3 regions of the Candidatus Protofrankia californiensis genome follow, and region 3 is predicted to be linked to each of the others. Evidence: riboswitches for the same ligand, from Rfam matches in the RefSeq annotation. Region 3 holds a riboswitch; each other region holds the start of a gene.

Evidence for each region. Region 3 has a riboswitch for cyclic di-AMP ahead of DD1DGNOD_RS25380 (C40 family peptidase). Riboswitches for the same ligand answer to the same signal wherever they lie in the genome.
Region 1: it holds a riboswitch for cyclic di-AMP, as region 3 does, so the genes downstream of both, DD1DGNOD_RS03235 (transglycosylase family protein) here and DD1DGNOD_RS25380 (C40 family peptidase) in region 3, are expected to answer to the same signal.
Region 2: it holds a riboswitch for cyclic di-AMP, as region 3 does, so the genes downstream of both, DD1DGNOD_RS31210 (C40 family peptidase) here and DD1DGNOD_RS25380 (C40 family peptidase) in region 3, are expected to answer to the same signal.

What each region holds. Positions count from the first base shown of each region.
Region 1 is NZ_CAAAFT010000058.1:3,709-8,199, reverse strand. Features, by position in the region: gene DD1DGNOD_RS03240 (transglycosylase family protein) at 1-497, shown strand, start outside; cyclic di-AMP (ydaO/yuaA leader) riboswitch at 1,016-1,180, shown strand; gene DD1DGNOD_RS03235 (transglycosylase family protein) at 1,186-1,917, shown strand; gene DD1DGNOD_RS03230 (DUF3151 domain-containing protein) at 2,130-2,564, shown strand; gene DD1DGNOD_RS03225 (ATP-binding protein) at 2,680-4,131, shown strand; partial or broken gene DD1DGNOD_RS03220 (DUF6247 family protein) at 4,243-4,491, shown strand, end outside.
Region 2 is NZ_CAAAFT010000278.1:683-8,609, forward strand. Features, by position in the region: gene DD1DGNOD_RS15115 (DUF1876 domain-containing protein) at 299-607, shown strand; gene DD1DGNOD_RS15120 (DUF4394 domain-containing protein) at 716-1,567, opposite strand; gene DD1DGNOD_RS15125 (metallopeptidase family protein) at 1,900-2,244, opposite strand; gene DD1DGNOD_RS15130 (S1C family serine protease) at 2,442-3,401, shown strand; gene DD1DGNOD_RS15135 (hypothetical protein) at 3,394-3,648, opposite strand; gene DD1DGNOD_RS15140 (peptidoglycan-binding protein) at 3,833-4,546, opposite strand; gene DD1DGNOD_RS31210 (C40 family peptidase) at 5,020-5,751, opposite strand; cyclic di-AMP (ydaO/yuaA leader) riboswitch at 5,754-5,915, opposite strand; gene DD1DGNOD_RS15150 (cold-shock protein) at 6,561-6,989, opposite strand; gene DD1DGNOD_RS27100 (hypothetical protein) at 7,081-7,227, opposite strand; partial or broken gene DD1DGNOD_RS29530 (transketolase-like TK C-terminal-containing protein) at 7,254-7,927, opposite strand, start outside.
Region 3 is NZ_CAAAFT010000489.1:23,399-33,510, reverse strand. Features, by position in the region: gene DD1DGNOD_RS25400 (Mur ligase family protein) at 1-284, shown strand, start outside; gene DD1DGNOD_RS25395 (type 1 glutamine amidotransferase) at 330-1,085, shown strand; gene DD1DGNOD_RS27540 (MarR family winged helix-turn-helix transcriptional regulator) at 1,134-1,658, opposite strand; gene DD1DGNOD_RS25385 (PHB depolymerase family esterase) at 1,915-2,568, shown strand; gene DD1DGNOD_RS25380 (C40 family peptidase) at 2,970-3,971, opposite strand; cyclic di-AMP (ydaO/yuaA leader) riboswitch at 4,160-4,363, opposite strand; gene DD1DGNOD_RS25375 (4-hydroxybenzoate 3-monooxygenase) at 4,864-6,108, shown strand; gene DD1DGNOD_RS30985 (hypothetical protein) at 6,233-6,577, shown strand; gene corA (magnesium/cobalt transporter CorA) at 7,137-8,126, opposite strand; gene DD1DGNOD_RS25360 (hemerythrin domain-containing protein) at 8,832-9,617, shown strand; partial or broken gene DD1DGNOD_RS25355 (beta-ketoacyl-ACP synthase III) at 9,804-10,112, opposite strand, start outside.

The sequences.
Region 1 (4,491 bases), on a different contig from region 3:
ACGGTGCCTACCAGTTCGCCCTGAGCACCTGGCAGGGTCTCGGCTACACGGGGCTGCCCAGCGGCGCCTCTCCAGCCACCCAGGACGAGGCCGCGCTGAGACTGGCTGTCCGATCCGGCTTCGGCCAGTGGCCGATCTGCGGCCAGGGGATGGGCGCCGACCAACTTGCGGCAGACGCCAGCTCGTCCGGCGCGGGGTCGGCGAGCCCGAGCTCGCCGTCCGACTCGACCCGCACCCGACGCTTGGTGGTGCGCCAGAGCGCGGAGAGCCTGTTGGACGCCCCGGACAGCACGTTGTTCACCACCGGGCTGATCCATCAGGTGCGATCGGACGTACGAGCCTGGCAGCTCCAGATGAACGCGCTCGGTTACAAGATCTTGATCGACGGTCGCTACGGCCCCCAGTCGGCTTTTGCGGCCGGCCTTCTGCAGGGTTCGAAGGGCCTGCGGGTGGACGGCATCTGCGGCCCACGGACCCGGGCGGCCACCTTCGCCTGAACGACCCGACAGCCGGCGGCTCACCTGACCGACAGCCGCCGGCTCGCCCGTGGTCAGGCACGCGGCGGATCGCGCTGGAGGACCGCAGACAGCGCGATCACGATCGCTTCGCACTCGAGGTCCCTGCCCGGATCCGAGGTCCCTCCCGGATCGGCGAAGCCCGTCTGAGAGGTCCGGAAGCCGATCCGAGAGGCCCAGGGACCGATCCGGGCGGTCCTGCTCCCCAGAGCACTTGAGAGGTGACAGTCAGCGCAACCAGAAATACGGATAAGACTGAATTTATCACTTTAAGTTATAAAATCTGAAGAAGACGACCCTGTCACAGAGAGGTCCGGATCGCCAGGTAGAGTCACTTGTTCAAGGTGTTTAGCCCATTCGGGTGATAGGAGTCACGTGGGTGTAGTTCATCCGACACCCCGATTTGCTTCGATAGAGCCAGACTCGCTAGAGTTCTTCCCACTCACCGGATCGGTGAGGCCGCCCGGACGGACGCCGAATCCTGTCCCCGTCCGGTACGGCACGATCTACCGCGGAGCCACAAGGACAGGAGCGGGGGAACCAACATCCGGACGTCCGCACACGGAGTCCTTGGGGTAAAGCCGGCAGCGCCCATCAGCGCTACCGGCCGGGCTTGTTCCCGCCCGCACCCGACAGCTCACCTCGTAGGCGACGGGAAGGACCGACCCACATGCCGTCTGGTGGCAGGCACCGCGCCCCGCAGCATCCCTCCACCGTCATGAAGGTCCTGCGTACCACCGGTGCCGTAACAGCACTCGTGGGCAGCGGTCTGGCTGTCACGGCCGCACCCGCAGGTGCCGCAACCGCGGACGACTTCGCCAAGCTCCGTCAGTGCGAGTCCGGCGGCAACTATCGGATCAACACCGGCAACGGCTACTACGGCGCCTACCAGTTCGACACCGGGACCTGGCGCGGTCTGGGTTACTCCGGTCTACCCAGCGACGCGCCGTCGGCGCTCCAGGACGAGGCCGCCTACAAGCTTTACAACTCCCGCGGCTGGTCCCCGTGGCCGTCCTGCGCGGCCAAGATGGGCCTGACCCGCAACGGCCCGGCACCGTCGTCGTCCGCTGGCACGTCCAGTGCCGGTGCGATAGAGCGCGCGATCACTCCGGCACAACCGGCGATGACGCTGGATCGCGCCAAGGCCCTGCTGGACTCGGCGGACTTCACCGGAACGACGCTGTCCAGCGCTCTGTCCGGCGAGGTCCGCCCCGACGCCTATGTCTGGCAGAGCGAGATGCGCCAGAAGAAGTTCATTCTCCAGGTGGACGGACGTTTCGGGCGGGAGTCCCAGGGTCTGGCATCGCTCTACTCCTATCTGACTCGGGTGGACGACGGCAAGGCCGGCGTGGTCGGCAAGAACCTCTGGGACGTCACCGTCACCAACCCAACCGTCCTGTGACACACAAGATGTACATCATGTGATATTTCGTGGCTAAAAGATCACAGGTGATCCGATCGTGTTCCGCCCGGTCGCCGTCCGGTGCTCCACCACCCTCGGACCCCGATCATGTGATGGACCTGCCGGCCCACCCCCTCCCGGCAGGTCCATCGCCTGACGGATTCCCCCGCAGGCCGAACGTGAAGCCGATCGGACCGGGCAGGATGGACCCCATGACAACCTCATCCGGACGATCGGACCTGCTCGGCGGCCCGCCGCCAACGAAGCTCACCCTCGATCCCGCCGCAGCAAAGGCGCTGGGTACCGGCGAGGACCCGGAGACGGTCGCAGGGCGTTTCCCCGACTCCAGTCTCGCCTGGGCAACGCTTGCCGAACGCTCTTTCGATGCCGGCAACCCGGTGGCCAGCTATGCCTATGCCAGGACCGGGTACCACCGTGGCCTCGATCAGCTACGCCGCGCGGGCTGGCGAGGACACGGGCCGATTCCCTGGTCCCACGAACCCAACCGGGGCTTCCTTCGAGCACTCGCGGCACTGGGCCGCGCAGCCAGCGCAATCGGCGAGACCGAGGAGGCCACCCGCTGTCGTGACTTCCTCGCCGACAGCGACCCCGAAGTGGCCGACATCCTGGGAGTCAAGGACATCTGAGCCGCTCGCGAACGGCACGCCACCCCGCCGGAACACCCGTGGCTTGCCGGCAGCCTACTAGCATCCGACGTAAGTTACAGATGATGTAAGTAGCACGCGACGTGAGTAGAGGCGGATGGCGTTCGTCAATCGCACCGAAGAGCTTGCAGCGCTGGAACGCTGGTGGGCCTCGACCGACCCACGGCCAGCAGTGGTATGGGGACGGCGCAGAGTCGGCAAGACCGCCCTGCTACACCGCTTCGCCGCCGGACGGCGGTCGGTTTTCCACACTGGTGCCGGCCGCGCGGCCTCGGGCGAGCTGGCGCAGTTGTCCCGCCAGGTCGTGGACGGCGTCCCCGGGCGGTTCCGGGACCTGCTCGCGCGCCCATACTCCGATTGGGACGACGCACTCGACGACCTGGCCGCGACAGCGGAGCACGAGCCGCTTCTCGTCGTCCTGGACGAGTTCCCGGAGATTGTCGCAACCTCACCGGATCTTCCAGGAGTGCTGCGGGCCTTCCTCGACCGCGCCGCGGGTAGGACCAAGTTGCGGCTGCTGCTGTGCGGGTCGGCGGTGCGGCACATGACCGCGCTACAGGAACAGCGGGCGCCGCTCTACGGCCGATTCGACCTGTCGCTGTCGCTGCATCCCTTCCGCCCGAACGAGGCCGCGTTGATGCTGCCCGGGCTCACGCCGGCCGACCGGGCATTCGTGTACGGGTTGGTCGGCGGGGTACCGCTGTACCTGTCGTGGTGGGATCAGGATGCGGGCATCACCGACAACCTGCTGCGGCTGGCCTGCCGACCCGGCGCATCCCTGCTCACAGAGGGACAGCTTGTGCTGGCGACCGAAGTGGAGCACGGCGAACATCCGGCGGCGGTACTACACGCCATCGCCTCGGGCCGTACGCAGTACAACGAGATTAAGGACTACATCCGGGCCGAACCGGCGCGCACCCTGGACCGGCTCATCGAACTACGGCTCGTTGAGCGAATCATGCCAGTGACCGACACTCCTCGCAGCCGGCGCCGTGTCTACCGGATCGCCGACAACTTTCTCGCCTTCTATCTCGGAATACTTTCCCGGTTCCGCCCCGAGATCGACCGCGGTCTCGGGGAAGCACTGCTACCCGTGCTGCTCAAAAGCCTTGACGACCATTTCGGCGCTCCCTGGGAGGAGTCGTTCCGGGAGCATCTGCGACGGCTGGCCGTCGCGGGTTCGCTGGGACCGGACATCGTCGCGGTCGGACCCTACTGGGGCACCGGCGGCCGGGACGAGATCGACGCGGTCGTACTGGCCGGCCGAGACCGACATCCTGTGCTTGCCGGGGAGGCGAAGTGGACGCGAAGCGTCGACGGCCGGCGGCTGGCTGCCGGCCTCCAGGAGAAGATCCGTGCCCTGGGGCCCCACCTGCCCACGGAAGATCATCTGGATGCCGATGGCACCGGACCACAGGACGGTGACGGCCGGCGGGCAACGGAGCGTCCCGGACCGATCCGCCTTGCCATCTGCGCCCGCGAGGAGATCCGCAACCCGCCGACCGGAGCCCTCACCGTCACAGCCGCCGACATCTTCTCCCCGCCGTAACGGCGGCAGGCGGCAACTGTTCTGTTGACATGTTCTGTCGACGAGGACAGCGGATCACGCGGTCGACACTGTCGCTTCTCCTCGCCGTTGCTCTACCCACGGGCTGGAACAATGGATCGTACGGCCGACACCATCCCGATCTACGGGGTCCGCAACCGCGTTGAGAAGAACGGGCCCGCGATCCGTGATGCGCTCCGTCCAGACGATCGCGACATGTTCGTGACGGAACTGCGGATCGCGCTGGCAGAGGCCGACAACACCCTCAACCTCGACCCGGTGACCGCAGTGATCGACAAGTGGTGGGGGCAGGCGGTGCTCACCGCCAACCCGGAGATCGAAGCCGGTGCTCTCGCGGACCGT
Region 2 (7,927 bases), on a different contig from region 3:
ACCGGTACCGGACACCCTCCGAGGAATGCACGGCTGACCAGGCAGTCCTCCTCATCCCGTACCGTTCGGGAGCGGCAGGCTGTTCCCCGCACGGGCCGCGCACGACTACTGCGATACTTCGACAGATCCTCTCTGGAGATCCGTGCCGGTTACGGATGCGTTCGCGGTGGCCGTCGAGCCGTGCCAGGCTAGGAGGAGCCAGGCTGAAAGGACCATGGCAACGCGGTCATGTTTTCCCGCGCTGCCAGAGATCCAGATCCCACTGGGGGCTGTCTGCTGGGAAAGGTGGCGACCGATCATGATCCACACCAAGAGGTGGACAGTCGATGTGCTCCTGACCGAGGATGACGGGCACACCCGCGCGGAGGCGGCGCTGCGCCCGGGACCGCGTTCGGACTCCGAACGCGAGCTGCGGGGCGTCGGACACGCGCGGCGGCACCCCACCGACACCGAGGTTCCCGAGATCGGTGATGAGGTCTCAGCCTCCCGCGCGCTGTCCGAACTGGCCCACAGACTCCTCGACGCCGCGGCGGGCGACATCGAGGCGATCACACACCAGACGGCCCACCTGCGCATGCCACAGCACCATCAAGGCGTTCGTCCGTGATTCGTCCGTGACCGGCGCCGGCCCAGCAAACCCGCAACGATGGGAACGGTGCGGCCCCCGGTCCGTGGTCGACCGGGGGCCGCGAAGGGGCCGCGAACGGATCCGCCGTTACGGCTTCACGGCCACGTCGGACACCACGGTCCCGGCCGGGAACTGCCCGATCGGATTGGCGTGCCCGGTGAGCAGGTTGACCGAGTACAGACCGTACTGGCCCGCGACCGACAGCGTCGCGAACCCGATGGAATCGACGGAGACGCCAGTGTTGTCGAGCGAGCTGTAGATGTCGAAGCCGGCGTTCAGGTCCGCGTTCACGCCGAGGTTGCCGGTCGCCACGAGGACGCCGGTGTTCGGCGGCGACTGGATCGCCAGCTGGTCGAGATTGGTGTCGATGTCGAACAGCGTGGTACCGGTCGTGAGGCTGGTGTCGTTGTTGGTGTAGGCGATGCCGGTGACACCGAGGGCGGAAAGCGCAGTGTCCACGGTTGTCGCGTGGGCCACGACGTCGTGGCGCAGGTTCAAGCCCGAGTCACTGACAACGCGCAGCAGGCCGTTGACAGGATTGAAGTCGACGCCGAAGGCGACGAAACCGGCCGGCGGAGCGCCCAGGTTGGAAACCGCGGTGGCCGCCCCGGTGGAGGTGTCCAGCGTGTAGACACCACCGCCGTTGCCCACGCCGTAAAGCAGTCCGTCCTGGGGCCGGTAGTCGATCCCGACGAGCGAGGTGTCGAGACCGATAAGTCCGGTGACGGGCACAGCCGGTCTTGCGCGTTCCGGGGATCGGGTGGAGAACGAGACCAGGCTGCTGCCGCTGGCCGTCAGGGCGACCGCCGGCAGGTTGGGCGTCCTGGTGTTCGTGCCGGACGAGCCGGCGACGGCCGCCTGCCCGGACAGCAGCGGCACGGCCCCCAGGGTACCTGCCACCACAGCGGCGGTGAATGCCGCTTTCAGCTTTCTGCGCACAGTTACTCCTTCGATCATGCACCGGCGCGGTGCTGAGGGACACGCCGCCTCAACAGCGGCGAGATGGCCGGTTAACGACTTTCCGCAGTTGACCGACCACGATACGAAGTAGACACGTAGAGCAACCACAAGTCAACCATGTGTCAACAAGGACGCTACAAACAGTGACTTCACCCAGAGCACGGGCAACAGGGACAGCAACTCCGCCACCGCCGCACCCCGGACGCGGGCGTATCGCACGGCGTGTCGATCAATAAGGAACATGTCGGTCAGGTGACGTGTCGCGAGGGCCTTCCCCGGGCCCCGCCCCGCGGAGCCGCCGCGGGCGGGTCCTACTCCCAGCCGAGCTCGGCAAGCCGCCGGTCATCGATGCCGAAATGATGGGCCACCTCGTGGATGACGGTCACCCGCACCTGCTCCACGACCTGCGCCTCGGTCTCGCTCATGTCGCAGATCGACTTTCGGTAGATCGTGATCCGGTCGGGCAGCACCCCGCTGTACCGATCGCCTCGTTCCGTGAGCGGCACACCCTCGTAGAGCCCGAGAAGTCCCGGCAGAGGTGGCTCGTCCTCGACGAGGATCGCGATGTTGCACATCTGACGACCGAGCTCCGGCGGCAGGCTGTCCAGCGCATCGGCCACCAGAGCCTCGAACCGGTCTCTGGACACCTCGACCACGTCGGTGAACCTCCTGTCGAACCCGAAACCGCCGATCGGCACCGTCTCACCCGTCTTGGCGTCGACCGGCGCAGGCAGAGACCGTCGCCCGCCCCCGCAGCCGGGCAACCAGCACGGGAACAACCAGGCACGGGAACATTGTCCGCACTCCCCTGCTTCTAATAACGTAATCATGTAAGCAACACGGGGAGGTCGGGATGCAGGATCCGCTCGATGCCTACTCGCAGGTGGTCATCCGGGTCGCCGCAACCGTCTCCCCCGCTGTCGCGAGCCTGCGGGTACGGACGCCGCGCGGCGAGGGAGCCGGATCCGCCGTGGTCTTCACCGACGACGGCTTCCTGCTCACCTCGGCCCACGTCGTCGACAGTGGATCGGGGCGCGCGGAAAGGCCCGGTATGGGCGGCGTGGTGGGCACGGCCGAGTTCGCCGACGGCACCCACACCGACGTGGACGTGATCGGCGCCGATCCGCTCTCCGACCTCGCGGTTCTGCGCGCCCGCGGCAGCACGCCACCACCGGCGGCACTCGGTGATGCCGCCACGCTCGCCGTTGGTCAGCTTGTCGTCGCGGTGGGAAATCCCTTGGGCCTGACCGGCAGTGTCACCGCGGGAGTCGTCAGCGCGCTCGGCCGGTCGCTTCCCACCCGGGCCGGCACCACCGTCCGCGTCATCGACGAAGTGATCCAGACGGACGCGGCGCTCAACCCGGGTAACTCCGGAGGTGCGCTGGTCACCGCTGACTGCCACGTCGTCGGCGTGAACACCGCCGTCGCCGGGATCGGGCTCGGGCTCGCCGTCCCGGTCAACGCCACCACCCGTCGCATTCTCGCCGCGCTCATGCGTGACGGCCGGGTGCGACGCGCCTATCTGGGGGTTGCCAGCACCGGGGCGCCGCTGCCACCGCATCTGGCCGAACGGTTCGGCCGGCGACACGGCGTGCGACTGGCCGAGGTCGTCGTGAACAGCCCAGCCGGTCGCGCCGGCCTGTTCGCCGACGACCTGGTGCTCTCCGTCGCCGGGCAGCCGGTCGCCACCCCCGGGGACCTGCAGCGACTGATGACCGAGGAGACCATCGGACGTCCGCTCGAGCTGACCGTGTGGCGGCGCGGCGCACTCGTCGACGTCATCGTCGTCCCCCAGGAACTGGCGCTCACCTAAGTCGACCGTAGTCGCCGTTGTAAAGATTCGTGTGAATTCCGAGCAGGCCGGCCAGTAACAGCGCCGCCAACGCATAGACCATGGTTATCCGAGGGCCGATGAGAATGGCGGCGAGCATCGGGCTGACGACCGTCAGCGTAAGAACTACATACCTCCCGTGACCGGCCAGACGTAGAGCGACCACGGCCATGAGCACCAACAGCGGGGCGAGGCGAGGCACCCAGCCTGTTGATCGTAGCCGCGGCATACTCGCTCGTCTTCCACCGGGGAACCGAGCGAAACCTGCCGGCACACAGTGTGCCCGTTGTCCGTCTGCTCCGGCCCGGCTGACCGACCGGTCAGCCGGGCCGGAGCAGACGACGGGTCGGCCACGGACAACGGAATTGTCAATTCCACATTTTCAATCACATATTGTCAATCACACGAAACCGTCAGCCGCACGGGAACAGCCGGGCGTGAGTGCGTGCGCCGACTATACCGTCAACTGCAAGTACGTGCTGTCGCTGGTATTCCTTCACCACCCTGGTGGTCTGCGGGCCGAATTTCCCGTCGACGGCAAGAGAATATCCGAGGTCGGCCAACCGTCGCTGTATCCTGACGACCTCGGTACGCAGGCGACTTCCGTTTCTTATGGCCACACCGGACTGACCACCGGACGATGGGGCCGAACAGTCCCTGTTGGTGTAGTGGATCCCGGTGACAGGCGGGACCGGAGTGCTCGGTCGTGATACCCGTGTGGTCGTCGGGCGGGTGCTCACAGCGGCCGCGGCAGCATTCCCCCGCGTCAGATAGCGGCGGTAGGAACCGTTGGTGTAGGCACCCCACGCACGCACACCCTGGCTTTCACACACCTTCTTCGCCGCCCACGCGTTGGTGGCCGGATCGAACAGGTTCCGGCCCGCCAGCCAGCTCGCGTGGGCCCGCACGTTGATCTGCCAGAGTCCGCGGGAGTCCTCGCCGCGCGGGTTACGCGCTTTGGCGTTGCCACCGGACTCCGCGAGAGCCACCGCCACCCAGGTGCTCAGCGGCACCCCCTGGCAGCTGGGCAGTCCCGCGTTCATGCCGACACGGGCGATGGTCGCGTCGGGAACGATGGCGGAAGCGGACGCCGGACTCGCGCCGGCCGGGGCCGCAGTCAGCATCATTCCAGCCGCTGTTCCGATGAGCCCAACAGTGGTTGCTAATGCGGCGCCGGTGCACCGACTCTGCTTCCTATGTTTTCCTTTGGCCATACTCAGACATCTCACCTAAAGGTATCGTTGAAGCGGCCCGTACTGTTTCTTCCGGTAGCGGTACCGGTACACCGTTTCCAGCGTCGAGCACGCCGTCACCAGGGTCGTCCAGCCTTGTTCCGGACGACGGGCAGGCACCGTTCAGGCCAACTGTTCAGGCCAACTTTTCAGGCCATGCGAACCATTCGTTCAGGCCATTATTTCGGGCCATGCGAACCGAAGGTGACGTGCTTTCTCGACGTCCGCTACAGGACTCGTTCGGGGCTCAGGAAATGGCTGCCGGATACCGACAGAAAAACAACTCACGGCGTTACCGGTTCGCAATTCCCTGCGTTACCGGTTCGGGGTGACAAAATGCCCGGGACTGCTCACCCGGGGCAGCGGTCTCACCTGATACGACCTACCAGGTAGTTGTTGGTGTAGACCTTCTGGAGCCTGACCACGGCTCCGCTGTGCGGGGCGGCCCACATCATTCCGTTCCCCGCGTAGATCCCCACGTGATGGATACTTCCCGGCCGACCGAAAAAGATGAGGTCACCGGGCTGCTTGGCACTCTTCGGTATTTTCTGGGAGGCACCGTACTGGGCATTGGACACCCGCGGAATACTGCGGCCGAGCTGTTTGTAGACGTAGCGGACGAGGCCGGAGCAGTCGAATGCCCGCGGGCCCTCGGCGCCCCACACATACGGCTTGCCAGCCTGCTTCGACGCCAGATAGACGACCTTCGCCCCGAAGCTGCTGGAGGACGTCGAAAAACTCACCGGTTGCGCCGACACCGCCCCCGTGGCGGCAGCCGGCGACGAGGTCGCCGACCAGGTGGCCGGAGTGATCGTGAAGGTGGCCGGTCGGACACCGGCCACAGTGGTCGTGGCGGCGTCGGCCCAGCCTGCCCCGTTGACCCCGTTGGCCCCGTTGGCCCCGTTGGCCTCCAGCCCCCGGTCGTTCGCCCAGGCCGGGGCGGCCAGACCGGAGAGGGCCACGGTTCCGGTGGCCGCGGCGGCAACCGCCGTACGTGCCGATATCCGGCCAAGGGTGGACCGGGTCGTCCGCGCGCGATGACGACCCCGCCTGGGATGTTTTACGGCAGCCGAACCTGAATTCACCTGATATGCAGGCAACGATGATCCTTCCCATACGCCTGCGAGGTTAGCTGTCGGGTTCGGGCCGGGAAGCCCGGTCGGCGCGCGGGAACGCGCAGCCGACTTCACCCCAAGGACGGCGCCGCGGTGGCGACATCCGGCGGAAGGTGGGTCCCCCGCTTCTGTCCTGGCGATTACTAGTTGGAGACGCCGGACCATGGACAGAACTCGGCGTGTGGTCCGGTGCCGTTGAGAGCTCGGCCAACGTAGCGAACTACTTTCGGTAGTCGCAAGTAGCAGTTTTCTCGGCATGTCGGCGCAAAATGCTTACCCTGCGTATCATTTGCACAAGCCGTCTCAGGGCAGCTGCCAGGACGACACCGGTGAGCCGCAGCGTGGCGGGGCTGCGCACCATTGCCGGAGTCCTCCGGTGCGTATCGTGAAGCACCCGGCGCAGACCGGCAACGACATTTTTCTCTGCCACCGTGTTCCTCTGCCACCGTGCGATCCGGTCCCGCGCGGGCCCGCGTCCACGGATATCCGTCCACGGGGTATCCCGCCTCCCCCGGCGGGCAGCTTCAGGATCCCGGCAGGGCGGGCGCCGGTGGGCCGTTGCGGCCGGAACACCCATATGGATCGAGATCAATACAGATCAAAAGCGAAAATATGAAACCGCGGTATCCATCGGCTTACCTACCGGCGTGCCCGTCTGCGGACGAGCAGACGGGCGAGCACGCGGATACAGCATTACGAATCAACCCGTGCGCACAGCGTGGTCAGTAGCGCACGTGGATCACCGCGAAGCGGGAGATCACCGCCTTCGCCGGTACCAGCGCCGTTCGAACCGATCAGGATTCGACCCAGCCACGCGCCTGTGCGAGGCTGGTAAGCCGCTGCCGTATCTGGTGTATTTGACTGCCGGTCAGGGTCGGTACCGATTCGATAAGCGTCTCTGTCAGCAGGTGCCGGAACTCCCCGATAGTGAGGACGTCGCACATCTCGTCGTCGTCAGTACCCGAGCGCCCGACGTTCGTGCTTTCGGAATGCGACAGCAACGGGCGGGCCGGAACCCGACGGACAAGGCGGACAACCGACGCCTTCGGGCCCCTGTCGCTTTCCTCCGCCTCGAACTCCACCAGCGTTCCGGGCTGGAACAGGTGTTTCTCATCCTGAAGATCGTTCGCGTGTATGAAAATATCGTCGCCACCGGCATCGGGCGCTATAAAACCGTAGCCACGAATTCCGTCGAAACGCAAAATCCTACCAGTACCCACCACGTCTACCCCTGTAGAGAACCTCTGTGCCAGCTTAGCTCCAACACCCCCCAACCATGAGGTTTACTCACACTCCCAGTTGCGCATGGTCAGGTCAAGCCGACACGCGAACCACAACAATGATCGACAAGAAGTGATCGAGGAAACGCCCGGAGCCGGCCAGGGGCGACTCGTCAACCATCTGACCGGCTCCCAGCGCGGCGTGCCCCGGTGGCCGGCAGGCCACCGGAAACGCGATCATGCTTTTCGCGCTCGTGGCCCTGAGATCTACGCCGGATCGCGGAACGTGTGGACGGCGGCAAGGCACTGCTTGGCGACGCTGACGACCGCCTGCGAAGTGAACCCGAACTTGGTCTGCAACGCCCGTAGCGGGGCGGACGCGCCGAAGGTCTGCATACCGATGATCGCCCCGTCGGTGCCCGCGTACCGTTCCCATCCGAGCGTGGAGGCCTGTTCGACCACGACGCGCGCGCGGACCGACGGTGGCAGCACCTGGTCGCGGTACTGCGCGGGTTGCCGGTCGAACAGCTCCCAGCACGGCAGACTGACCACGCGGGCGCGCACACCCTGCGCGGTCAGCTCCTCGTAGGCGGCCAGGGCCAGGTGCACCTCACTGCCGGTGCCGATCAGGATCATCTCGGGATCGCCGTCGGGGGCATCGGCGAGGACGTAGCCCCCACGGGCAAGCCCGGACGCGGCAGCGTAACGGGTCCGGTCCAGCGTCGGCAACGCCTGCCGGCTCAGGATGAGCGCGGCCGGCTCCCGCCGCAGACCCATGACGACCCGCCACGCCTGCGCAACCTCGTTGGCGTCGCAGGGACGGATCACCAGCAGGCCGGGGATGGCCCGCAGCGAGGCGAGTTGCTCGACCGGCTGGTGCGTCGGCCCGTCCTCCCCGACCCCGATGGAGTCATGGGTGAACACGTGGATGACGGGGAGCT
Region 3 (10,112 bases):
CCGCACCCGCCCGACCGGTGATCATTGACTTCAACTCGCAGACCGCCGACGGCCGTGACCCGTCCTGGATCTGGGATGTCCCGTTCGAACGGCTCGCGGGCCGACAGGTGCTGGTCACCGGTGGGCGCAAGGAGGACATGAGTGTCCGGCTGGCGTACGTGGAGGTCCCGCACACAGTGCACCCCGATGCCGAGAGTGCCGCGGCGACAGCGAACGAGAAGATCGTCGACGTAGTCGCGAACTACACCGCCTTCCGCGACATCCTGGGGCGGGTCGCCCGGTGAGGACGAACACATGACCGCCAACGGTGACATGATCGGTACTGCGGCATGAGCCTGGAGTCGGCGACCCGGATCGCCCTGATCTACCCGGAGCTGCTCGGGACGTACGGCGACGGCGGCAACGCGACCGTGCTGGCGCAGCGACTGCGTTGGCGTGGCCTTCCAGTCGAGGTGGTCGGCGTCCCGGCCGGCGAACCGGTACCCGGCGGCTGTGACATCTATCTTCTCGGCGGCGGTGAGGACGAACCGCAGGTACTGGCCGCCGAGGGGCTGCGCAGGAACAGCGCGATCGCACAGGCGGTGGCCCAGGGTGCGGTCGTTCTTGCCGTGTGCGCCGGATATCAGGTGATCGGCACGTCCTTCCCAGCCGGCGAGGGCCAGGTCCATGACGGGTTGGGCTTGGTGGATGTGGAGACGCGACGCTCGTTCGACCCCCCGGACCATCCGGTGCCACCACGTGCGGTCGGTGACATCGTCGTCGAGCCGGCCCCCGAGCTCGCGCTGCCGTTGCTGCTCGGCTACGAGAATCACGGAGGACGCACCCGGCGCCTGCCCGGTGGGCACGGGCGGCCCCTCGGGCTCGTGCGTAAGGGGATCGGCAACGGCACCCCGGAGCGCACCGACGGGATCGTGGACGGGCACGTGATCGGTACCTATCTGCACGGCCCGGTCCTCGCGCAGAACCCCGCCCTGGCCGATCTGCTGTTGTCCTGGGTGCATGGCCGACTGCCGGAACTGGCCGGTCCGCCGGAGACGGAGGTACTACGCCAGGCGCGCCTGCATGCCCTGGATGTCCATGCCTGACCCGGGTCCCCTGGCGCGTGGGAGAAGCATGCCTGCCCGGTGCCGGTGTCAGTCCGTTCCGGCTTTCGGGGGGGCGTCGGGCGCGGGACACGGCTCATGCTGCGGTGGAAAGCGGGCGCGGTCGTGTTCGGCAATGGCTGCGTTCAGACGGCCCAACAGGGCGCCGAAGACGTTGCGTTCCTCCTGCGCCCAGGTCTGCACCAGGCTGTTGATCGTCTTCACTCGCGCGGAGCGGGTGGCGAGGTAGCGTTGCTGGCCGCGTGCGCTCAGCTTCACCAGTGTTGCCCGCCGATCGCTGGGATCGGTGGTGCGCTCCACCAGTCCGGCCGTGGCAAGTGCTGCGACCTGGCGGCTCACCGTGGAGATGTCCAGGGCGAACACCGCGCCGAGGGTCGTCAGCCGCACGGCGCCGTGCTCGTGAATGTGGCTGAGTAGCAGGTAGGCGGAGCGGTCCAGGACCGTTCCGGACTCGTCGGCGATGGCCATCCGAAAGCGCTCGGCGCGCCGGCTGAGCACCGACAGTTCATGTTCGATCTTGATTAGCCGATCGTCGAGTTCCTGACCGTTATCCACTTCGGCTTCACCCCTGTCCTGGCAGCCGTATGCCCCGCAATCGGATGTTGTTGAGATTCTGGTGGATACACCACGTTGACGAACGAGCCGCATCGTGGGTGCCGAAGCGATCACGCCTGTCTGGTTACTCGTGGTTACAACGCTGCTCCACAAGCTGCCCGGGTGTGAGCCAGCACACTCCAGGTAGGTCCCGACTTGTGTGCGCCGCGAGGCGAATCTGCCGAATCGACAGCTCCTGGTGTGGTTCGGTTGTCTCGTGGTATCGAATCCGCTGAAAGCCGGGAAACAGCTATGGGCCAAGAACCGCAAGCGGGTACTGATCATTGGTGCCGTGCTCGTGGTCGCCTGGATCTACGTGTCCCGCTCGGGCAGCCCGGACACCGAGCGAGCAAAAATACCGGCAGGGTACGCTTCCGCCGAGCGTGAGCTTGCCGTTCACGCCGACTCCAGCCCCAGCAAGCCGCTGCCGCTGGTCCTCGTCCTGCATGACGACAGCAGTGACGCGAGCGCGATCGAAAAGGCCAGCAGAGCCTCGGTGCTCGCCGACCGGCGGGAGTTCGCCGTGGTCTACCCGGAGGCCGTGGACAGTGAATGGAGGTTGGACGACCCACAGGGTGCGGACGTGCAGTACCTGCGTGATGTTGTTCGCTACGTCTCGCAGGAGCGGTCGAAGATCGACCCGTCCCGGATCTACATCTGGGGTGCTGGTGAGGGTGGGCACGCGGCCCTCCTGGCTGCCTGTGCAGCGCTCGGCAGCGGCCAGAAGTTCGCCGCCGTCGGGGTGGTGGGGCCGGTCGGGCAGGCCCAGAGCTGCCCACCAGAGGTTCATGTCCGGCATGTCGAAGAGACGACATGGAACGAGAGCACCACTCGTGATCTGTGGGACTTCTCCAGGGACTTCAAGCTTTAGTCAAGCCGAATGTCCGGTCGTCTGTTGTTGCTGAAGAGAAGTTCCCCAGTGGGCCTGAGTCTCCGGCGGCACACCCGGCCGGCGGGACGATGTCGACTCCCGCCGGCCGGCCGCACTGTGGGGGGGGTGCAGTACGACCGGCCAGCGGAAGCCTGTTGTTCCGCCGGACTTTCCGAGCTGGGGGGGTTGGCTCGGTCCGGCCAGCGGAAGTCATTATCGTGGGGTGCGGGGTGCCACCAGGTCGACGTTGACTCCGACAACGTCGACCTGGTGGCAGGGTTCGTGCGCAACCGGAGGGGGAGGCTGCGCAGGAACCCGCTTGTGGATTGTTTATGAGGCCGTAACCGCTACGCCTGGCGGCGTGCTGATGGCCGGATGTCGACGCGGGCTGGTCAGATCAGCTAGACGACCCGGCCAACGGAATACGACGTGGTGTGGATAACTCTCAGTGAGACGACGTCGCCGGACTTCGGCGCCACCCACATCTTACCATTACCGGCATAAATACCAACATGGTAGATATTACCCGGTGAACCGTAGAAAATCAGGTCACCGACCTGCTTGTTGAACTGTGATACCCGGGTGGTCGCCTGGTACTGCGCCTCGGCCGTGCGGGGGAGGTTGCGTCCCAGCTGCTTGAAGATGTACTGGACCAGGCCTGAGCAGTCGAAGGAGTAGGGGCCTTCCGCACCGTAGACGTAGGGCTTGCCGGCCTGCTGCGCCGCGAGATATACAGCCCGTTCACCAAACGAGCTGGCCGCTCCGATCGCGCTCGAGATAGCAGCGTCCGGTGACGGATTGGTGCCGAAGATCTGAGAGCCGCTACGGGTGGTCGCCTGGGAAACCCGCGCCGGAGGTGCGGGTACGAAATTGGGGACCACGGTCAGCGTACCGACATTGGTCGACCGTGTTGACCGCAGGGCGTCGGTTCCGTCGAAGATAGCGGTGATCTGCGTGGTGGTGAGAACCTTGGCTGTATAGCTCGTGAAGCCCTGGTCGTTGGTGTAAAGGTGTTTGAAGGTCGCCCATCCGTCCGGCAGCTTCACCTGGACCTTGACGAGTTGATTGGCCAGTGGCGCGTGGGTGGTCTCGTCCTCGAGTGAAAATCCCATCTCCACCGGCCGATCGGCTTTAACCGAAACGTCCGGATTCGTGACTCTGAGCACGGCCCCCGACTTGGGGCGCAGGTCGGTCTGGTTGAGTACCTGGCTGGCGATCGACCCTGGGCTGGTCGCAGACGTCGGGTTGATGACGGAGGTGCGCAGGTTGGCAAGAGAGGCCTGACTTCCGAACTGAGCTCCGAGCGTTATCGGAGAGGTGACGGAAGCCTCGTCGGGACCCGAGTCGGTCGGGGCACATCCGGCCAGGGCAACTCCGGACACCGCAACCGTGCCGGTGGTCATCGCGGCGACCGCGGCCCGGGCTCGCGAGCGACCTGCTCCGGACTGTGATACTGGTGCGCGGTGCCGGCCACGTGTCGGGCGCTCAACGTGCCGGTCGACCTGGTGCCGGCGGGATGACGGCGAAGCCGTCTGCGACGAACGTGACCATGGTTCTGGATCAAGCTGCACATCATGCGCAGACAAGGCTGTGATCCTTCCCGTTCGCCTGCGAGGTGAGCTGTCGGGTTCGGGCTGGGCTGCCCGGTGGGTCACGCGACCATCGCGCTGCGCACTTCACCCCGAGGACGACACCGCGGCTCGGTGCCGTCCGGTGGAGGATGGGTCCCCCGCTCCTGCCCTGGTGACGACTCGGAGGGAACACCGGGACCGTGGGCAGGATTCGGCATTTCGGTCCGGTGTGTCGTGACGTCGGCGCGAGACTAGTTCATAAGGATGGCGCTAGTAAACACTAGTCCCTCACAACTACGGCGAGTAGCTGTATGAAGTGCCATACCCGGCTCTTCCTCGTCCTCCTTCACCGACTGGCTCGCCGCCGTGCATGACCTGCTGGTTCGTGACTTTTGGTCCCTCGGCTGACGCTCCGTGTTCCGTGACTTGCAGGATGCGGAGGATGACATTACGCCATAGTGGCGGCAGTCGGTCGACGGGGGGTCTTTGAGTACTTCTAGTAGATGTCTCACTACTTTGAGTAGCAAACGTTGGTGTGAACTGAAGAGATTTTCATCCTGTTCATCACGGTTGTCCGGTTGAGTTGTTCCAGATTGTCGGCCTCCTGACGGGTTGAGGAGTCTGGCGTCGTACGCTGACAGCGCCTCGTCTGTTCACTCACGTGACCAAGGTGGTGCGGCTAGTGATCAAGAACCGTTCGGCGCTCCCTGGAGAGACAGTCGCTATGACGCAGTCCGCACCGGATGGGCGTACCGCACTCCGACCGGATGCACCTGCCCGGCGGTCACGTCCACAACGCGCGGACGTCGTCGTGATCGGTGCGGGTGTCGCGGGTCTCGTAGCCGCGGTCATACTGGCTCGTCGCGGTGTCGACACGCTTGTGCTTGAGTGCGCCAGCCGGGCGAGGGTGGAAAGTCGCCCACGTGCCGGGTTACTCGGACCAGGAGCGGTGGACGTCCTGGAGCGCAATGGGCTTGCCGACGGCCTGAGGGCTGAGGGTGCCCCGCACCACAACTGTGAGTTTAGGCATCGTCGCCGAGCGTTCGTTGTTGAGTATGCTCGGCACGCGGGCGGACGCCATCACGTTGTCTACCCACAGCAGAAGCTTGTCGCCGGCCTGGTCGCCGCCTACCTTGCCGCAGGTGGCGTCATCGAGTTCGATGCCACTGACGTGACATTGGACGCGCTCACCTCCGACCACCCTACCGTGTCCTTCGTCGCAGCCGACGGGCAGCGGCGGACCGTGGAAAGCCGTTTCATCGCGGGTTGCGACGGTCATCATGGTGTTTCCCGCCGGTCGATTCCCGAGGGCGCGTTGCGCAACACCCGACAGCATGGCAGCCCATGGGCATGGCTTGCGGTCCTTGCTGCAGTCGCTCCATCTACCGATAAGATCATTTATGGGATCAGTCCGCAGGGGTTCGCCGGCCACATGCTGCGCGACCACCGGACGAGTCGCTTCTATTTACAGGTCGAGGCCGCAACCGACGCAGCGGACTGGCCATCCGAGCGGATCTGGGAGGAGCTGCACACCCGCCTCGCCGTGGACGCCGACTGGAAACTGGCGGAAGGGCCGTTGCTCGAACCGCCGAACGTCATCACGATGGACTCACTCTTCTACGAACCGATGCGGTTGGGACGTCTCCTACTCGCCGGGGACGCCTCGCGGCGAGTGCCGCCGGCGGCGGCCAAAGGCGCCGGGCTTGCCATCGCCGATGGTGAGACGCTCGCGCTGGCGGTAGCGGCAGCCCTTCACAATTCGGACGAACGACCGTTGGACGCCTACTCCGAGGTGTGCCAGGCTCGGGCCTGGCTGGCGCAGGAAGCGTCGACCAAACTGCTGCAGATGGTGAACGTCGAGCTCTCCGACTCGTTCGCCCGGCGCTTGCAGGACGTTCGCTTGGACCGTCTCCGGACGTCACCGGTCGCTGCCGCCGAATTCGCGGAACAATACCTATCCCCCGTCTAGACCTATCCCCCGTCTGGCGCCTTCGGCGCGAGACGGGGACCCCTATCTCTATGGTGGGCCGCCGTTGTTACGGATGGCGCGTGTGGGGTGGCCGGCGGGAGAGTAGGCCAGCGGTCTGCAGGACGTGGAGTTCGATCGCGAGTTCGTGGACCTCTGGCGACAGAGAGCGATGGCTGACGGCCAGGGCGTCTACAGCGGTCTGCGCGCGTTCCGCGAGATTGTCCAAGGCGCGCTGGTGTGTACGCATCTGGGCGCGTTCGTCCTGAATCGCACGAAGGGTGTCTTCCTGCCACTGCCGGGCGCGCATCAGGTGCTCGCCGGCGTCCGCGGCCTGCCGTTCGGCGTCTTCCAGGCGTCCAAGAAGTTGATCGAGCTGTTCCAGTCTTATTGCCAGTTCTGCAACAAGATCATTACGGACCGTATCCATCGGTTGTGTCATCGGACCGCGTCGCCTTCGTCCTGGATATGAAGGACGACGGCGACGCGGCCGCCGGCGTCGAAGGTATGGCCGTGAGTGGAGGGCCGTTGCCGCCTGCCGCCGAGCGATGGTCGGGAGGGCCGCGCAAGGACGGGTCTCCCGTGAAAGCCCGACACAGTTCATCACGGTAGCCGACGCCGTGGTCCTCGTGAATCCCGCTGCCGGATGCTATGCCGTGGAACAACCGGTAAAAATACGATCAAATCGTACAGTTGGTTGTGTGGATAGCCGTGCTGGATGCGGCTACAGGCCCGATCGGTCGCATTCCCTCCCCTCCCCTCCGTGTCGCTGGGCAGGTGCTCGCGGCTCGGGCGGGGTTGGGCGGGGCGCGTCCGTGGCCCCGGAAGGACCACGTCCGTGAGCTGCGTCCAGGTGATCTCTGACGAGACCCGAAGAATCATCCCGTGAAGCGATGCCAGGGGATGTGATCAGGGCAGATCTGCGGGATCGGCTTCCGGACCTCCCGGATCCGGCAGAAACGCCAGCCCGGGTACTGATCAGCGCGATGAAGATCTGCTGAAGATCCGCCGGACGGTCCTGTCCTCGATCGCTAAAGCCACCCGTTTCGCTTGAACGCCCGGTACAGAAAGACACAGACGGTCACTATCAGGCAGAGGGCCGCCGGATATCCCCAGACCTGGCGCAGTTCGGGCATATGGTCGAAGTTCATACCGTAGATACCGGCTATCGCGGTGGGAACCGCAGCGATAGCGACCCATGCGCTGATACGACGCATGTCCTCGTTTTGCGCGATGGTGACCTGGGTCAGGGTCGCCTGCAGTATCGAGGAGAGCAGCTCGTCGAACCGGGCTATTCGCGCGGTGACTTCTTCGAGGTGGTCGGCGACATCCCGGAAGTACGCCCGGACGCGGGCGTCGATCCCGGTGACGCCGGACTCGGTCAGCATGCGCAGCGGAGCGTAGAGGGGCGCCACGGCATGCTTGAATTCGAGTACCTCCCGTTTGAGCTGGTAAACCTTGCCGGCATCGGGTCGAAGCGACCGCTGAAAGACCGAGGCTTCGATGGCGTCGATGTCGACCTCTATTTTTTCGGTGACGGCCAGATAGTCGTCGACGATCTGGTCGCAGATGGCGTGGAGGACGGCCGACGGTCCGCGCCTGAGTACCTCCGGCGTTGCCTCCATCCGGCTGCGAAGGTTCTGGAGTCCGCCGTGTTCTCCGTGCCGAACGGTGACGACGAAGTCGTGGCCGAGAAAAACCATGACCTCTCCGGTGTGCACGATCTCCGATGTCGCGGTCAGCTCCTCGTGATCCACATAGCAGACAGTCTTGAGGACGACGAAAAGCGTCTCCGCGTACTGCTCCACCTTCGGGCGCTGGTGGGCGTTGACGGCATCCTCGACCGCGAGTGGATGCAGCCCGTACACGTCGGCGATGTTGGCGAGCTCGGCTGCGGTCGGCTGGTAGAGACCGAGCCAGGTGAAACTGTTGCGTTGCTCGCGGGCCACGCGCAGGGCGTCAGCATGGTGGATGGTGCCTGGATCACGGTGGCCGTCCCGGTAGACGTGGCAGGCGACCACCCGCCCCGGTGGTGCCGAAGGGATCTCCGGACGGGAACGGCGCCTTTTCGGGTGCCTCCGAACGAGTGAAACCCGCCTGGTCACAGCTTCTGTCAGCCGGGCGGTCGCGTTCCCGCGGTCGGAAGGACTCCGGGAGAAAGGGTGATGTTCGTCGTGGCGATTGTCGGAATCATCACCGAATTTCCTGTCGGTCACATTCAACTCCTCCTGTTCTCCTGTTCCGGTCGTGCCTGTGCTTGGACGTCGCTGCGGCTCTTGCGAGTCCGGGTGCCGATGATGGCTCGACGAGGAGTGTTCATTACAGAACGTGTCTATCCGGCTTCTTTCTGCTAGACGTCGCACTGCCGAGGCAACTGGACCCCAGGACGCCTGTGGACGGCACCGGGGAGTGTCCCGCGTCCGCCCGGATCATTGTCGCAAGTCCGTGCTCCTGCCCTCGCCGTGCCCGACGCCGATGTACCCGGCCGGGAGCGGATCACCGTTGGGAGGACGGCTTGACCGGCGAGCATGATGCGCCGATTCTATTGTTTTCGGCTCATGGGCCGGATGGCGCGAGGCCGGCGGGCGGTTCGGTCGGCTAGGGGTCAAAGGTGGCGCGATCATGTTTTCGCGCCCGGGGTTCCTGTCGGATCGGCGAAGCCGATCTGGGAGGGGTCCGGAAGCCGATCCAGGAGGCCCAGGTCTCCGGGTTGTGAGGGGGCGGCGATGATGACCGCAGCAGGTTCGGGAGGGGCCCGACCGGAGGAAGAAGCCGGGTTCGGCGAGCGGGCTCGGCCGGCGGCATCCCCGCTCAGCCTGATCAGAGCGTCCCACGACCACATAAATGATCTTGTGAGCCTTACGTTCTCCGCCTCGGCGGCCCCAGGGGACCCCAGGCGCCCACTGCGGGCGGTCGACATGGCGGTCGCGGCGATCAGTATTCACATGTATGCCGTGCAGACCGCCGTCTACCCGATGGCACGCCGCCGCCTTCCGGACCGCCGGGCGTGTGTCACCGAGCTTCACGCGGTGGCACGGGAAATCGAGTCGGTGACGCGCGGCATTTCCCAGCATATTCAGGGTGACGTGCATCGGCCGAACGAGTCGATGCAGACATTGCGCAACCGCCTCGCCGAACTCGAGGAACAGCACGTGGCCATCGAGGACCCTATGGTCGCCGAGCTGGACGAGACGTTGTCCGGTCCGGAGCTGCGCCGGGTGGTGACCTTGCTCGAACGGTCGGTACAGCGGGCACCCACTCGCTCGCATCCGCATCTTCCCCGGACGGCTGTCCTCAGCGGTCTGGTGCTGCGGGTCGCAGGAAGCTGGGATCACGTTCTGGACGCCATGGATGCGCGCGTCGCCGCGGATACTCCGGCGCGGGCGCCGATACCTGCGGGGCTGTGGGGCTGGTACCTGCTTGGTCGGCCCATCCCGTCGTCACAATCCGAGCAGGCGACGGGCAGCGGGCAGGACGGCCAGCGGAATGCGGCCACGCGGCATGATCGGTGATCGGCTGGCGCACCGGAGAGGCGGGTTCGGGCACCGCCGTGTGACGGCCGGTGTGGACGACAGTTGCCGCTGACTCCCGGCTAGCCGAAGGACACGCGATCATAGGTTTGTCGCATGTCCTTTTTGGAGTCCGTTTCAGATCCTGCCTTCGATCGGCGAGCGGGGCGGAAGATTCGGAAAAGATTCTCAGGGAAGCCGGACGACTTGGGCGGCGTATACCAGGCCTGCGCCGAAACCTATGAGCAGGGCGAGCCCGCCGGACGGCACCTGCCCGCTGGCGAGAATCTCGTCCATCGCGAGCGGAATGGATGCCCCGGAGGTGTTCCCGTGTATCGCGACGTCCCGGGCGACGGTTACCGTGTTCGGCAGGGCGAGCACCCTGCACATTATGTCGATGATACGGATGTTGGCCTGATGCGGAATGAACGCGGCGAGATCGTCCGCCGTGACGCCGGCCTCATCGAGCGCCGCCCGCGCAACGGGCGCCATCTGCCA